2 regions of the Micromonospora polyrhachis genome follow, and region 1 is predicted to be linked to the other one. Evidence: predicted binding sites of a transcription regulator. Region 1 holds the regulator's gene; the other holds the start of a gene.

What was found. The regulator HrcA, encoded in region 1, represses chaperone genes, less so after heat shock. The targets are predictions, from matches to a motif close to GGTTNGCACNCTCNNNNNGAGNGTGCNAACC.
Positions count from the first base shown of each region.
Region 2: the regulator HrcA is predicted to act here: its motif matches at 6,281-6,311, upstream of groES (co-chaperone GroES).

Region 1 covers NZ_JACHJW010000001.1:4,879,720-4,887,114, forward strand. Annotated here, with positions in the region: gene FHR38_RS21455 (phytanoyl-CoA dioxygenase family protein) at 1-801, opposite strand, end outside; gene FHR38_RS21460 (hypothetical protein) at 1,006-1,869, opposite strand; gene FHR38_RS21465 (enoyl-CoA hydratase family protein) at 2,013-2,813, opposite strand; gene hemW (radical SAM family heme chaperone HemW) at 2,832-4,055, shown strand; gene FHR38_RS21475 (DUF4870 domain-containing protein) at 4,123-4,854, opposite strand; gene hrcA (heat-inducible transcriptional repressor HrcA) at 5,068-6,093, shown strand; gene dnaJ (molecular chaperone DnaJ) at 6,183-7,319, shown strand; gene FHR38_RS21490 (16S rRNA (uracil(1498)-N(3))-methyltransferase) at 7,326-7,395, shown strand, end outside.
Region 2 covers NZ_JACHJW010000001.1:2,242,687-2,250,081, forward strand. Annotated here, with positions in the region: gene guaB (IMP dehydrogenase) at 1-1,408, opposite strand, end outside; gene FHR38_RS09290 (DUF5319 domain-containing protein) at 1,623-2,024, shown strand; partial or broken gene FHR38_RS33545 (response regulator transcription factor) at 2,074-2,262, opposite strand; gene FHR38_RS09305 (WhiB family transcriptional regulator) at 3,588-3,983, shown strand; gene groL (chaperonin GroEL) at 4,116-5,762, opposite strand; gene groES (co-chaperone GroES) at 5,833-6,141, opposite strand; gene FHR38_RS09320 (class I SAM-dependent methyltransferase) at 6,485-7,395, shown strand, end outside.

The DNA.
Region 1 (7,395 bases):
GTAGTTCGCGGTGTGCGTACCCTCACCGCAGAGCTGACGCTGGACCGGGGTGCGGTTGGCCCACCACTCGCCGTCCTTGTCGATGTGCAGTTCGTCGAGCGGACGGATCCACCGGTAGGTGTAGCCGACGAAGAGCATCTTGCGGGTGACGGTCGACAGGTTCGTCGACCGGGAGTGCCACTGGCGGCGGTCGAAGATGAACGCGTCACCCGGGTTGGCGGTGATCTCGACCGTGCCCTCCGGATCCGGGTTGTGCACGGTGAGGTCGTCCGGCCGGTCCAGCGAGTTCCACAGGTGGCTGCCCGGGATCACCTTCGTGGCACCCCGCCCGGTCTCCGAGAGGTCGGAGAGGACGTAGGCCACCTTCAGCGAGAACATCGGCCGGGGGACGTTCGGGTCCATCGTCTCCGGGTCGGAGTTCTGCCGGTATCCGTCCTGGTGCCAACCCCAGTACGGCTTCTCCGGCTCGGCCGCCGGCGGGGTCACGTCCAGGTGGTTGTGGTGGGTGTAGATGTTCCAGCCGGCCAGCCCCCACATGTACGGGAACGCGATCGGGTGGGTGAGCAGCTCGCCGAAGAGCTCGTCGCGCTCCAGGAAGCCCAGCAGGTGCAGCGTGCCGTCCTTGGTGGTACGCCCAGCGGCCAGCTCCTCCGCGTAGACGCGGTCGACCGCCGCCTCCAGGGCCGCGCGGTGATCCTCGGTCAGGACGTTGCGCAACAGCATGAAGCCCTGCTCGTGGAACTCCTTGCGGTCAGTCTCACTGATCGGCTCGTACCCGGTCCGGCCACCGTAATCGAACACCGCGTCCAACCTCCCCATAGGTGGGAGCCCGTTGCTGGGCCCACACAACCCGCCGATGGTAACTCCTCGCAGTCGACTGCGAAGACAGGGCGTTCCGGTCGGTCGACAGCGAGCCGGGCAGGGGGTACGAAGGGGGACAGGCTGCTGCGGAAAGTGAGAATTCGTGGCGTTCGACAGGCTGGCGGGACGCTCCGCAGCCAGGCGCTACAGGTCCGCGAACACTTCGGCGACGACCAGCTCGGCGCTCGGGTCGGCATCGTCGACCCGGGACCAGGCACCCTTCTCGGCGGTCCATTGCAGGTCACCGAAGCGCACCCGCTTCACGCCGTGGTCACTTGCGTGGGCCACCAGCCAGTGCGCGTACCGCCACCCGGTCTGGGCATTGGTTGCTGCCACCGTCAGACCGATCAGGTCGGCAGGGGTACCCGTCTTCAGTTGGCCCCAGTCCAGCCGCAGGCCGTCGATCAGCGCGGCCGCCGCCGCGCTGCCCCGCATCGCCGGCTCCCGTCCGACGCTGCAGGCAACCGCGCCGGTTGCGTTACCCACCAGGGCCCGGGCGAGCACCGCCGACTCGTCGGCCCACTTCTCGTACGCCTCGGGGTAGGCCGAGCGCTGTACTGCCTGGGCGGCATCGGTGACCCGCATCCGCTCCCAGCCCCGCACCTTCTTCAGCGCGGCGTAGAAACGGTTCGCCGCGTAGCGCGGGTCGCTGATCTGCTCTGGCGTACCCCAGCCCTGGCTCGGGCGCTGCTGGAAGAGTCCTATCGAATCCCGGTCACCGCCGGCCAGGTTCTCCAATCCGGACTCCTGGTACGCGGTGGCCAGCGCGACCACTACCGCCTGTTCCGGCATCTTGCGGCGGATTCCGATCGCCGCGATCGTGGCCGCGTTGGCCATTTGTACGGGATTGAGGTGGACCCGGCCATCCGCTTGCACCGTGCAGCGCTGGATCAGGGACGGTAGTGGTAGTTGGTGCCGGAGTGGACCGAGGCTGACGTACACGCCGATCCCGATGACCAGCACGAGCACCACAGCCCCTATCACCACTGCCCGAATCCGCACCGGCACCCCCTGCTCGAATGTGTGCAATCGTACGTCCGTCCGCCCACAACCGGCCGGGGTCGCCGAGCACCTGGTCGTACCGCCCGCACCGATCGGCTGACCGGTGCGGACCAGTCGACGGGAGCGATCCGGCCCGCCGACGGGTCCACCTAGGTCTCTGGTACCCAGCGGGCCGGCCGCTTCTCACGGAGGGCGAGAATTCCCTCCCGTCCCTCCGTCGAACGGAAGAATCGGGTAGACCGGTCGGTCAGGTCAGCGAGATCAGCCCGGAAGTCGGTGGTGGTGGGCCGCCGCCGCAGCAGCTCCTTCGCGCCGGCCAGCGCCCCCGGCGCACCTCGGACCAGCGCGGCGCAGTAGGCGGCCACCGTCGCGTCCAGTTCGTCGGCCGGCGTCGCGACCGTCACCAGCCCGATCCGCTCGGCTCGCCGGCCGTCGAAGACCTCACCGGTCAGGTACAGCTCGGCGGCGGCGCGCGGATGCAGCCGGGGCAGCACGGTGGCGGAGATGACCGCCGGAATCACCCCGATGCGTACCTCGGTGAAGGCGAAGGTCGCCTCGGCGGCGCAGACCGCGATGTCGGCCGCCGTGATCAGCCCCAGGCCACCAGCCCGGGCCGGGCCGGCCACCCGGGCCACCACCGGCTTCGGGCACTCCCAGATGGCGGTCAGCACCTCGCCGAGCATGGCTGCCGGAACGGTGCCACTGTCGAACGCCGCCGCGGTCTCCTTCAGGTCCGCGCCGGAGCAGAACACCGGCCCGGTGTGGGAGAGCACCACCGTACGGACCGTGTCGTCCGCGACGGCCGTGGCGAGCGCGGCGAGGAGTTGGGTCATCAGGGGGGTGGAGAGCGCGTTGCGGTTGTGCGGGCTGTCCAGCGTGAGCGTGGTCACGCCATGCGCGGTCGATGCCCGGACCAGTGGGTCGGGCTCAGTGGTCAGCTCTGCGGTCATGCGGCGCACACTAGTGGCATGCCCGCTGTGCTCCCAGAAGGTGAACCCGTGCCCGGCGACGGGATGCTGCCGTCCGCCGCGCTCGCCCAGGTCGGCGTGCGTGGTTTCGGGGTCTATGTCCATGTCCCGTTCTGCGCCAGCCGGTGTGGCTACTGCGACTTCAACACCTACACCGCCAGCGAGTTGGGCGGTGGTGCCAGTCGAGACGGGTACGCCGACAGCGTCCTGGCCGAGCTGGCCCTGGCCCGCCGGGTGCTGGCCGACCAACCGCCACGCCGGGTGGACACCGTCTTCGTCGGCGGCGGCACCCCCACCCTGCTGCCCGCCGACGACCTTGCCCGCATCCTGGACGGCATCGACCGCACCTGGGGTCTTGCCGCCGACGTCGAGGTCACCACCGAGGCCAATCCCGAGTCGGTGACCCCGGAGTCGCTCAAGACGCTACGGGCGGCCGGCTACACCCGGATCTCGCTGGGCATGCAGTCGGCCGCCGCCGGAGTGCTCGCGGTCCTCGACCGCCGGCACACCGCCGGTCGGGCCACGGCTGCTGTCGCGGAGGCCCGCGACGCCGGGTTCGACCACGTCAACCTGGACCTGATCTACGGCACGCCGGGGGAGAGCGCCGAGGACTTCGCCGCCTCGCTGGCCGAGGTGACCGCCGCCGGGGTCGACCACGTCAGCGCGTACGCCCTGATCGTGGAGGACGGCACCCGGCTGGCCGCCCGGATGCGCCGGGGCGAGTTGCCGTACCCGAGTGACGACGTGGCCGCAGACCGCTACCTGGCGGCCGAGGCCGCGCTGACCGCCGCCGGCTTCTCCTGGTACGAGGTGTCCAACTGGGCTCGTACACCGGCCGCCCGGTGCCGACACAACCTGCTCTACTGGACCGGCGCTGACTGGTGGGGGCTCGGTCCCGGGGCGCACAGCCACGTCGGTGGGGTCCGCTGGTGGAACGTCAAACACCCGACGACGTACGCGGCTCGGCTCGCCGAGGGGAGGTCCCCGGGACACGGGCGGGAGACGCTGACCCTCGCGGATCAGCGGATGGAGGACGTGATGCTGCGGCTGCGCCTGGCCACTGGGTTGCCGCTGGACACCCTCGACGACGCCGGCCGGGCCGCCGCGACCCGGGCGCTGGCCAACGGGCTGCTCCAGGAACCGGCGTACGCCGCCGGGCGCGCGGTGCTCACCCTGCGCGGGCGGCTCCTCGCCGACGCGGTCGTCCGCGACCTGCTGCCCTGACCGGTACGGCCTGCGCCCGGGCTGCCGACCGGGATCCGTCGACTGCCCGGCGCGGCCGGTCTTGGAGCTACTTAACCATCCGAATGCTCATCGGGTAGTGGTAAAGCACGCCCTCGTTGGCCTTCACACCACCGAGGATCGAGAAGACGACCAGGATGACGAAGGTGATCAGCGGCAGGAAGAACAGCAGACCCAGGGTGCACGTCATGAGGATGGCCGCGATGATGTTGGCGATGCCCCAGGTGATCTGGAAGTTCAGCGCCTCCACCGCGTGTGCCCGTACGGTCGGCGACTCGTTTCCTTTGGCCAACATCGCTACGAGTGGGGCGATGAAGCTCACGAGGATGCCACCGAAGTGGGCGATCAGCACCCAGGTCTTCTCGTCGTTGTTGGCGTAGCCGACCGGGGCTGCAGCCCCGTACGGGCCGCCGGGCGGGGGGTAGCCACCACTCGGCGGGGGGTATCCGCCGCCCGGTGGCGGATACCCGCCAGCGGGATAGTCCGTCGACGGTGGGATGTCGCCGGGTGACTGGTACGGCGATGCCGCGTAGGACGGCGACTCGGGAGTGACCCCGTACGGCGCCCCGTACCCGGGCGGCTCGGACGACGGCGGCTCGGACGACGGTGGTCCGTACGACGGTGGCTCGGACGACGGCGGCTCGGCCGGCGATGTCGCGGATCCGGGGGAGGGAACCTCGCCCGGCATCGAGTAGGACGCGGGGGATGTGGGGGACGCGGTCGGGTCCGGTGACGGTGCCCCGGAGTTGTTCCCGTCGGAAGGGCGAGGTGGTTCTGTCATGAAACTCACGCTAAGGGGCGAGTACAAGGGGCACTAGACCGGTACCAGACAGTTTTCCGAACAACTGGTGAGGAAGTTTCCGAACCACGGGCCAGAAAGCTCTAAGTGATCATCGCGAGGTGGTGGAACTTGGCCGTAGACTGGCACTCGCTAGAGTCGAGTGCCAAGCCGCCGGATCGGCGGCTGACGAGGCGTAGCCGGTAGGAGGTGCAGATGGGTCTCGATGACCGCAAGCTCGACGTGCTTCGGGCGATCGTCGAGGACTACGTCGTAACCCAGGAGCCGGTCGGCAGCAAGGCGCTCGTCGAGCGGCATCAGCTCGGGGTCTCCCCGGCCACGGTGCGTAACGACATGGCGGTGCTGGAGGAGGAGGGCTACATCCGGCAGCCGCACACCAGTGCCGGGCGGGTGCCCACCGATCGCGGCTACCGGCTGTTCGTAGACCGGCTTTCCCGGGTCAAGCCGCTCACCCCGGCCGAGCGTCGGGCGATCGAACGGTTCCTGGTGGGCGCGGTCGATCTCGACGATGTGGTGCACCGTACGGTCCGGCTGCTCGCGCAGCTGACCCGTCAGGTCGCCGTCGTGCAGTACCCGAGTCTGGCGCGCTCGTCGGTCCGACACCTGGAACTGGTACCGATCTCGACGACCCGGCTCATGGTCGTCATGATCGCCGACACCGGGCGGGTCGAGCAGCGTCTGGTCGAGCTGCCCGCCCCGATGCCGGCCGAGGATGTCACGGACCTGCGTCGCCTGGTCAACGAGAAACTGGTGGGTAGTCGGCTGGCCGACACCCCACCGCTGGTCCAGGCCCTGGTCGAGGAGGTGGCCCCGCACCTGCGCGGTGGCATGACCACCCTCTCCACCGTGCTGCTGGAGACGCTCGTCGAGCGCCACGAGGAGCGGATCGCGCTGGCCGGTACGGCCAACCTCACCCGAGGTGGCCTGCTCGACTTCCAAGGCTCCCTGCGTCCGATCCTCGAAGCCCTGGAGGAGGAGGTCGTGCTGCTCAAACTGATCGGCGAGGCCGAGCCCAGCAGCACGCTACGGGTCCGGATCGGTGACGAGAACGAGATCGACAATCTACGCTCGACCTCGGTGGTGAGCACCGGATACGGTCCGGGCGCCACCATCGTGGGTGGCCTGGGCGTACTCGGCCCGACCCGGATGGACTACCCCGGCACCATCGCCACCGTGCGCGCCGTGGCACGCTACGTTGGCGACCTGTTGGCGCAGAATTGACCACAGATTCGCATTGACCCCGACTCCGACTCCGACCTGGGACGACCGGCGGACGGCAACGCGAGACAGACATGAGGACACGGAACGCAGTGGCCAAGGACTACTACGGGATTCTCGGCGTCAACCGGGACGCCTCCGACGACGAGATCAAGCGTGCCTACCGTAAGCTCGCGCGCCAATACCACCCGGACGTCAATCCGGACCCGGAGGCGCACGAGAAGTTCAAGGACATCAACGCCGCCTACGAGGTTCTCTCCGACGACCAGAAGCGGCAGATCGTCGACCTGGGGGGCGACCCCCTGGCTCCGGGCGGCGGAGGTGCCGGACCCGGCGGAGCAGCAGGCCCGTTCGTCGGGTTCCAGGACATCATGGACGCCTTCTTCGGGGCGGCCGGCGGCGCGAGCCGCGGCCCCCGGTCCCGGACCAGGCCAGGCTCCGACGCGATAATCCGGCTCGAACTCGACCTGCACGAGACGGCCTTCGGGATCGAGGCGCCGATCACGGTCGACACCGCGATCCTCTGCACCACCTGCTCCGGCGCGGGTACGGCGGCCGGCACCCACCTGGCCACCTGTGAAGCCTGTGGCGGCCGGGGCGAGGTGCAGTCGGTGCAGCGCACCTTCCTTGGTCAGGTCGTCTCGGCCCGCCCCTGCACGGTGTGCCAGGGCTACGGCACGACCATCCCGAGCCCCTGCCCCACCTGCGCCGGTGACGGTCGGGTCCGTACCCGTCGCTCGCTGACCGTCAAGATCCCCGCCGGGGTCGAGGACGGCATGCGGATCCGGCTCGCCCAGCAGGGAGAGGTGGGTCCGGGCGGCGGCACCGCCGGTGACCTCTACGTCGAGATCCACGAGCGCCCCCACGACGTCTACTCCCGCAAGGGCGACGACCTGCACTGCCGGGTGACCGTGCCGATGACCGCGGCGGCGCTCGGCACCCGGCTGACCATCAAGACGCTGGACAGCGAGGAGACGGTCGACGTCAAGGCCGGCACCCAGCCCGGCAGTACCCTGCGGCTACGTGCCCGGGGCGTGCCCCACCTGCGCGGCACCGGACGTGGCGACCTGTTCGTGCACCTCGACGTGCGTACCCCCACCAAGCTCGACGCCGATCAGGAGCGGATGCTGCGCGAGTTCGCCAAGACCCGGGGCGAGGAGGTCGCCGAGCTCAGCAAGCAGGGCGGCTTCTTCTCCCGGATGCGGGACGCCTTCAACGGCCACGGCTGATCCCCGGTGAGCGAACCGCTGTTCCTGGTCGAGTCACTGCCGTCCGGCGACACGCTGACCCTCACCGGCCCGGAGG
Region 2 (7,395 bases), 2.6 Mb from region 1:
GCAACCCGCCGACCAGCTGGTGGGCCACCCGGGACAGCGGGCCCCGGTAGGGCACCTGGCCCTCCACGCCCTCGGGGACCAGCTTCTCGTCACTGGTCACGTCCTGCTGGAAGTAGCGGTCCTTGGAGTACGACCGGGCCTGGCCCCGCGACTGCATCGCGCCCAGCGAACCCATCCCCCGGTACGCCTTGAACTGCTTACCGTTGATGAAGATCAGCTCACCGGGGCTCTCCTCGCAGCCGGCGAGCAGACTGCCCAGCATCACCGAGTCGGCACCGGCCACCATCGCCTTGGCGATGTCGCCCGAGTACTGGATACCGCCGTCGGCGATGACCGGCACACCGGCCGGACGGCAGGCCCGGGCGGCCTCCATGATCGCGGTGATCTGCGGCACGCCCACCCCGGCGACCACCCGGGTGGTGCAGATGGCACCCGGTCCGACACCGACCTTGACGCCGTCGGCCCCCGCGTCGACCAGCGCCTTCGCCCCGGCGTAGGTGGCGATGTTGCCGCCCACGATGTCGATCGTGGCGTCCTTCTTCAGGGTGCGGACCATGTCGAGCACCGCGCGTTGGTGACCGTGGGCGGTGTCGACGATCAGCACGTCCACTCCGGCGTCGATCAGCGTGCGGGCCCGCTTGTAGGCGTCGTCACCCACGCCGATCGCGGCGGCGACGCGCAGTCGGCCGGCGGCGTCCTTGGTGGCGTCGGGGAACTGCTCGCTCTTGGTGAAGTCCTTGACGGTGATCAGGCCCCGGAGCCGACCGGCGGCGTCGACCAGGGGCAGCTTCTCGACCTTGTGCTGACGCAGCAGGGTGAGCGCCTCCGCCTTGGAGACCCCCTCCCGCGCGGTGATCAGCGGCATCCGGGTCATGATCTCCCGGACCGGGGTGTCGCCGTCGGAGACGAAGCGCATGTCCCGGTTGGTGACGATGCCCACCAGGGCCCCGTCGGCGTCGACCACCGGCACTCCGGAGATGCGGTATCGACCGCAGAGCGCGTCCACCTCACGCAGGGTGTCGTCCGGGTTGCAGGTAACCGGGTTGGTGATCATCCCGGACTCGGAACGCTTCACCAGGTCGACCTGCATCGCCTGGTCCTCGACCGAGAGGTTGCGGTGCAGCACACCGATGCCGCCCTGACGGGCCATCGCGATCGCCATCCGGGCCTCGGTCACCGTGTCCATGGCGCTGGAGAGCAGCGGAAGGCTGAGCGTGACGTTGCGGGTCAGTCGGGTGATCGTGTTGACCTTGCTCGGCACGATGTCCGACTCGCCCGGCTGCAACAGCACGTCGTCGAAGGTCAGGCCGAGCGGCACCGTCAGGGGTTGCGCCGCAGCCAGGTCGGCGGCGTACGCATCGGTGTCGACCAGACCCGCCGGAAGATCGTTGGTCGGCAGATTGTCCACGATTTCTCCCCTGAGCTGGTCGGAACGACGGCATCACGTGCCGTAGTGGATCATCGCCCGGCCGGAGCGGGCGACGCGATGGTTCATCGTACCCAGTGAGCTGGGGCGCGTCGGCGGGCGGCAAGGCCCGCCGACCGGTGGGGCTGGCTCCGACGCCACGGGCACCCGACCGACGGGTACGCACACCAGCCGGGGTTACGACTACGGTGGGGGGGTGCACGACGAGCCGATCGATCCGTTCAACGGCGACCCCGCCGATCCGTCAGCGGGCTTGGACGACGCCGTCGGCGACGCCCCGCTCGAACCACTGACCGAGAGCGAGCGGCAGGACGTACTGGAGGACCTCGCCGACCTGGAGGTCTACCAGGCGCTGCTGGGTCCATCCGGCATCCGTGGACTGGTGATCGAGTGCGAGGACTGCCGAGAGCCACACTACTTCGACTGGGATCTGCTGCGCGGCAATCTCCGGCATCTGCTCAACTCGGGCCGCCCCCGAGTGCACGAGCCGGCCTTTGATCCGGACCCGGACCACTATGTGAGCTGGGAGTACGCCCGCGGCTACGCCGACGGCGTACACGACACCCTGGCCGAGGGCACCGACGACGGCGAGAGCTGATCCGAGACTTCCGGTGTGCCGGCACCAAGGCACCGCGGGCCACCGACGGTCAGGCGACCAGTCCGGCCCGGAAACCCGCCGCCACCGCGTGCGCCCGATCCCGGGCCCCGAGCTTGCGGAACAGTCGACGGGCGTGCGTCTTCACGGTGTCCTCCGAGACGTAGAGTTCCCGGCCGATCTCCGCGTTGCTCTTACCGTCGGCCATCCCCAGCAACACCTGCATCTCGCGCTCGGTCAGCACCAGGTGCCGAGCGGCAGGCGTACCCTGCTCGGACCGGCCGACATCACCGGCGGCGGGGTTCTTCCCGACACGGGCGGCGCCGGACCGGCCATCGGCAGCGGTGGCCTGGGGTTCCGCCGCCCCGGCCGACGACGGACCGACTTCTGCCGGGTGTTCACCGTCACTGCCGGGGTCGTCACCCCGCTGGACCGGTACGACTCCGGGCACCCCCGGTTGACCGCCGCCGGCCTTGCCCACCGACCCGGCCCCCGCCCCCACCGGCGGGCCGGCCCGCCCGGGCAGATGAACGTTCGCCGGATCGGTGCCGACGGGCGGGACGGCACCGCCGCGCGGCGGTGTACCGGTTTCCGAACCGATCGCCCCCGGGCGGGCCACCACCCAGGCCACGGCCCCTGGCCGCTGTTCGGTGCCGGGCCGCTGGCCGGCGTCCGGGCGCTGCTCGGCAACGGATCGGCCGGCGTCCAGACGCTCGTCCCCGCTCAGACGCCGGGCGGCATCCGGACGCTGGCCGGTGGTGCGGGCCCGGGCCGCCGGGTTGGCGAGTTCGCCCGGCACCGCCGCCCCGGCGACGGTGGGCAGCGCGGCCCCGTCCCGGCCGGTCCCGCGGATGGCCCGGCCCCGGGCGGCGAGCAGCATGATGGCCTTGGCCACCACGCTGACCAGGTCATGGTCCCCGCCCTGGATCAGGCCCCGCGCCCCGGCGGCGATGGCGGCCGAGGCCACCCCTGGCTCTTCCGTGCCGAACAGCAGAATCGCTGCTCCGGGAGCCCGGGCCAGGACGCGTCGGGTGAACCCCACACTGTCCGGCCGGGTGAGGGCGGTGTCGGCCAGGACCACGTCAGGTGGTCGCTCGGCGAGCCGCAGCATCACCTCGGGATCAGACACTGCGGTACGGACAGCGGCGGCCAACCCGAGCCGGGCGGCGGCGGAAGCGACATTCTGCGCCGCGAGCGATGTCCGGACGCAGACGAGAACTGTACGCACGGTGCTCTCCTCTCCTCAAGGAGGAGACCACGGCAGGCTTTGATCATGACGAGTTTCCGCGCGATGAACGACAGAATTTTCGGCCTTTGCGCACATCAGCCAGTTTTCAGCCGATTCGTCAGTAGATGCACCGGTTGCTGGCATCGTTTTCTTGGGCGGCTGCGCGGGTTCCCGGCGGAGACGTGTGAGCCGGCGGCGTACTGGGTAACGCGAAGGCCAGCCAGGAAAGTGTCGCCGGACCAGCCAGGAAGTCGGTACGCGCCCCGCGCGGGCCGCCGTCCCGGCATCCCGACCTCGGGTCGCCGGGGTCCCGCGCTCACCGTCGAAGGAAGGTGCTGATGTCGGACGTACGCAGACTGCCCGGACCCATCGTTGACCTGTGGGAGTGGCAGCGGCTCGGTGCCTGTCGGGGCCGGGACAGCGCCCAGTTCTTCCACCCGGACGGCGAGCGGGGCGCCTCCCGCAACCGCCGGGAGACAAACGCGAAGACGGTCTGTGTGACCTGCCCGGTACGCGCCGAGTGCGCCGCGCACGCGCTCGCCGTGCGGGAGCCGTACGGCGTCTGGGGCGGGTTCAGCGAATCGGAACGACTCCGGTTGCTCGCCATGGGCTGGGAGGATCTCGCCGACCGGCGGCGTAGCCGGGTGGACATCGCCCGGCTGGAGGCACGACTGGGCAGGCCCCACAAGGCCACGATCCCGGTGCAACGGCAACTACAGGAGCGATCCGCCTGACCAGGGCGATCCCACGATCGAACGGATCCGCGTGATCAGGGGCTCCGGACACGCCAGCGCGTGCCGGAGCCCGTTTCCGATTACGCGGATCCGGTCTTGCTCGTACCTCGGGTCAGAAGCTCGTACCTCGGGTCAGAAACCCGGGCCGTGCTGGTGCCCGTGGCCGTGGCTGTGGCCGTGCCCACCCGCCGCTGCGGCGACCGGCTTCTCCGGCTTCTCCACGATCAGGCTCTCTGTGGTGAGCAGCAGTCCGGCGATCGACGCGGCGTTGACGACCGCGTTACGGGTCACCTTCACCGGGTCGACGATGCCGGCCTTGGCCAGCTTGACGTACTCGCCGGTGGCGGCGTCGAGGCCCTTGCCCCAGGGGCTGGAGGCTACCTTCTGCACCACCACGTAGCCGTCGTGCCCGGCGTTCTGGGCAATCCAGCGCAACGGCTCGACCAGTGCCTTGCGGACGATCGACACGCCGATCTTCTCGTCACCGGTGAGCCCGATGCCGTCGTCGAGCACCGAGGCGATCTGCGCGAGGGCGGCCCCACCGCCGGGCACCGTACCCTCCTCGACCGCGGCCTTGGTCGCGGCGATGGCGTCCTCGATGCGGTGCTTGCGCTCCTTCATCTCGACCTCGGTCGCCGCACCGGCCTTGATGACCGCGATGCCACCGGAGAGCTTCGCCAGCCGCTCGGCCAGCTTCTCCCGGTCCCAGTCGGAGTCCGAAGCCTCGATCTCCTTGCGGATCTGGCCGACCCGGTCGGCCACCTCGCTCTTCTGACCCCGGCCGTCGACGACCGTGGTGTTGTCCTTGTCGACCACGACGCGCCGGGCGCTGCCGAGCATCTCCAGGGTGACCGCGTCGAGCTTGTAGCCCAACTCGGGTGCGATCAGCTCACCGCCGGTGAGGATCGCCATGTCCTGGAGCATCGCCTTGCGCCGGTCACCGAAGCCGGGGGCCTTCACCGCGCAGACCTTGATGGTCTTGCGGATCGAGTTGACCGTCAACGTGGACAGCGCCTGACCCTCGACGTCCTCCGCCACGATGAGCAGCGGCTTGCTGGTCTTGAGCACCTTCTCCAGCAGCGGCAGCAGTTCCTCGATGGAGGAGATCTTCTGCGTGGTGATCAGGATGTACGGCTCGTCGAGCACCGCCTCCTGGGCCTCGCTGTCGGTCACGAAGTGCGGCGAGATGAAGCCCTTGTCGAACTGGAGGCCCTCGGTGACCTCCAGCTCGGTGGCCAGGGTGGAGCCTTCCTCGACGGTGATCACACCGTCGCGGCCGACCCGCTCCATCGCCTCGGCGATCAGGTCGCCGATGGTGGCATCCTGCGCCGATACCGTCGCCACCTGGGCGATCGACTCGCGCTTGCCCACCTTGGCGGCCTTGTCGAGCAGCGCCGCGGAGACCTTCGCGGCCGCCGCGTCGATGCCCCGCTTGAGGCTGGTCGGGTTGGCACCGGCCGTCACGTTGCGCAGGCCCTCGCGGACCATGGCCTGGGCGAGCACGGTGGCGGTGGTGGTCCCGTCGCCGGCGACGTCGTTGGTCTTCGTCGCCACCTCCTTGACCAACTGCGCGCCAAGGTTCTCGTACGGGTTGCTGAGCTCGATCTCCTTGGCGATGGTCACGCCGTCGTTGGTGATCGTGGGGGCGCCGAACTTCTTGTCCAGTACGACGTTGCGCCCGCGCGGGCCGAGGGTGACCTTGACCGTGTCGGCGAGCGTGTTGACACCGTGTTCGAGCAGGTGCCGGGCGTCGTCCGAGAAGCTCAGGATCTTCGCCATGAATATCCCTTCAAACAGTCGATGCCCCGGCCCGGCGAGCCGGTCCGGGGCATCGTCACTGATCAGTTGATTACTTCTCGATGACCGCGAGGACGTCGCGGGCGGAGAGCACCAGGTACTCCTCGCCGGCGTACTTGACCTCGGTGCCGCCGTACTTCGAGTAGATGACCGTGTCGCCGACCTTCACGTCAACCGGGATCCGGTTGCCGTTGTCGTCGACGCGGCCCGGGCCGACAGCGAGGACGGTGCCCTCCTGCGGCTTCTCCTTCGCGGTGTCGGGAATCACGATGCCCGACGCCGTGGTCGTCTCAGCCTCATTCGCCTGGACCAGGATCCGGTCCTCAAGCGGCTTGATCGCAACCTTGGTCGCGGTAGTCACGGGCATACCCTCCTGGGGTACTTGGTTTCTATGCGCCGGCCGTACGTGCCGGACGGCGTCATCTGCCTCATGCCACCGGGCGGGTCCGTCGTCGCGGGTGCCGGTCCGCCTGGCGTTTAAGCCTCGGACCGGAGCCCGAAGCTGGCACCCTCGGTTCGAGAGTGCTAACGGCAGGTTAGGCCGATGGCTGGCACTCCGTCAAGGAGAGTGCCAACTCTCCCGCCGGCGAGTCGCGCCGATTCACCCGTCGGCAGCACCGACCCAAACCCCCCGCTACCTGCCCCGATCGTCCCCGACGGGTGCGCCGCCGGTCCGCCCCGTGCTGCCAGCCACAATCGCAGGCGTGGACCTCGACCAACTAGCCGCACTGCGTACCCCCGATGGTGCGCGTGCCCTGACCGCGGCGGCCGAACTGGCCGGCGGCGACCCGCTCACCGCCGCCAGCGCCCTGCGCGCGGCCGGCGTCCCCGCCGACCTCGCCGCCGGCGCGCTCACCCAGGCCGAGTTACGCCGCCGGGCGGCCGCCAAGTTCGGCCCGATGGCCGCCGGGATGTTCTTCACCCGAGCCGGCCTGGAGCAGGCCACCCGGGCCGTGGTCGCCGACCGGCGGGCGGCGCGGCTGCGGGCCGCCGGCGTGACGAGCCTCGCCGACCTCGGCTGCGGGCTGGGTGCGGACGCGCTCGCCGCCGCCCGGGCCGGCATCCGCGTGTACGGTGTGGAAGCCGACCCGGTCACCGCCGCGATGGCTGCCGCGAACGCCGAGGCGGCCGGGGTGGCCGACCGATTCACCGTGGAGTGTGGCGACGCCACCGCCTTCGAGGTGGGTCGGGTCGACGCGGTCTTCTGCGATCCGGCCCGGCGGCGGGCCGGCACCGGACGCCGGATATTCGACCCGAACGCGTACTCCCCACCGTGGGACTTCATCACCGGACTCATCGCGCGGGTCCCCCGTACGGTGCTCAAGGTCGCCCCCGGCATCGAGCATGCCCTGATCCCGCCGGGCGCCGAGGCCGAGTGGGTCAGCGTCGACGGTGACCTGGTGGAGGCTGCCCTCTGGTGCGGCCCGCTCGCCGGATCCCCCCGCCGTGCCACCCTGCTGAGCGGTAAGGGCGGTCCCCTGCCCAGCGAGCCGGGCAGCGCGGCGGGCAGCGAGCCGGGCAGCGAACCGAGCCAGCTCACCGGCACCGGCACCGTCGACGCGCCGGTCGGGCCGGTCCGCCGCTACCTGTACGACCCGGACCCGGCGGTGGTCCG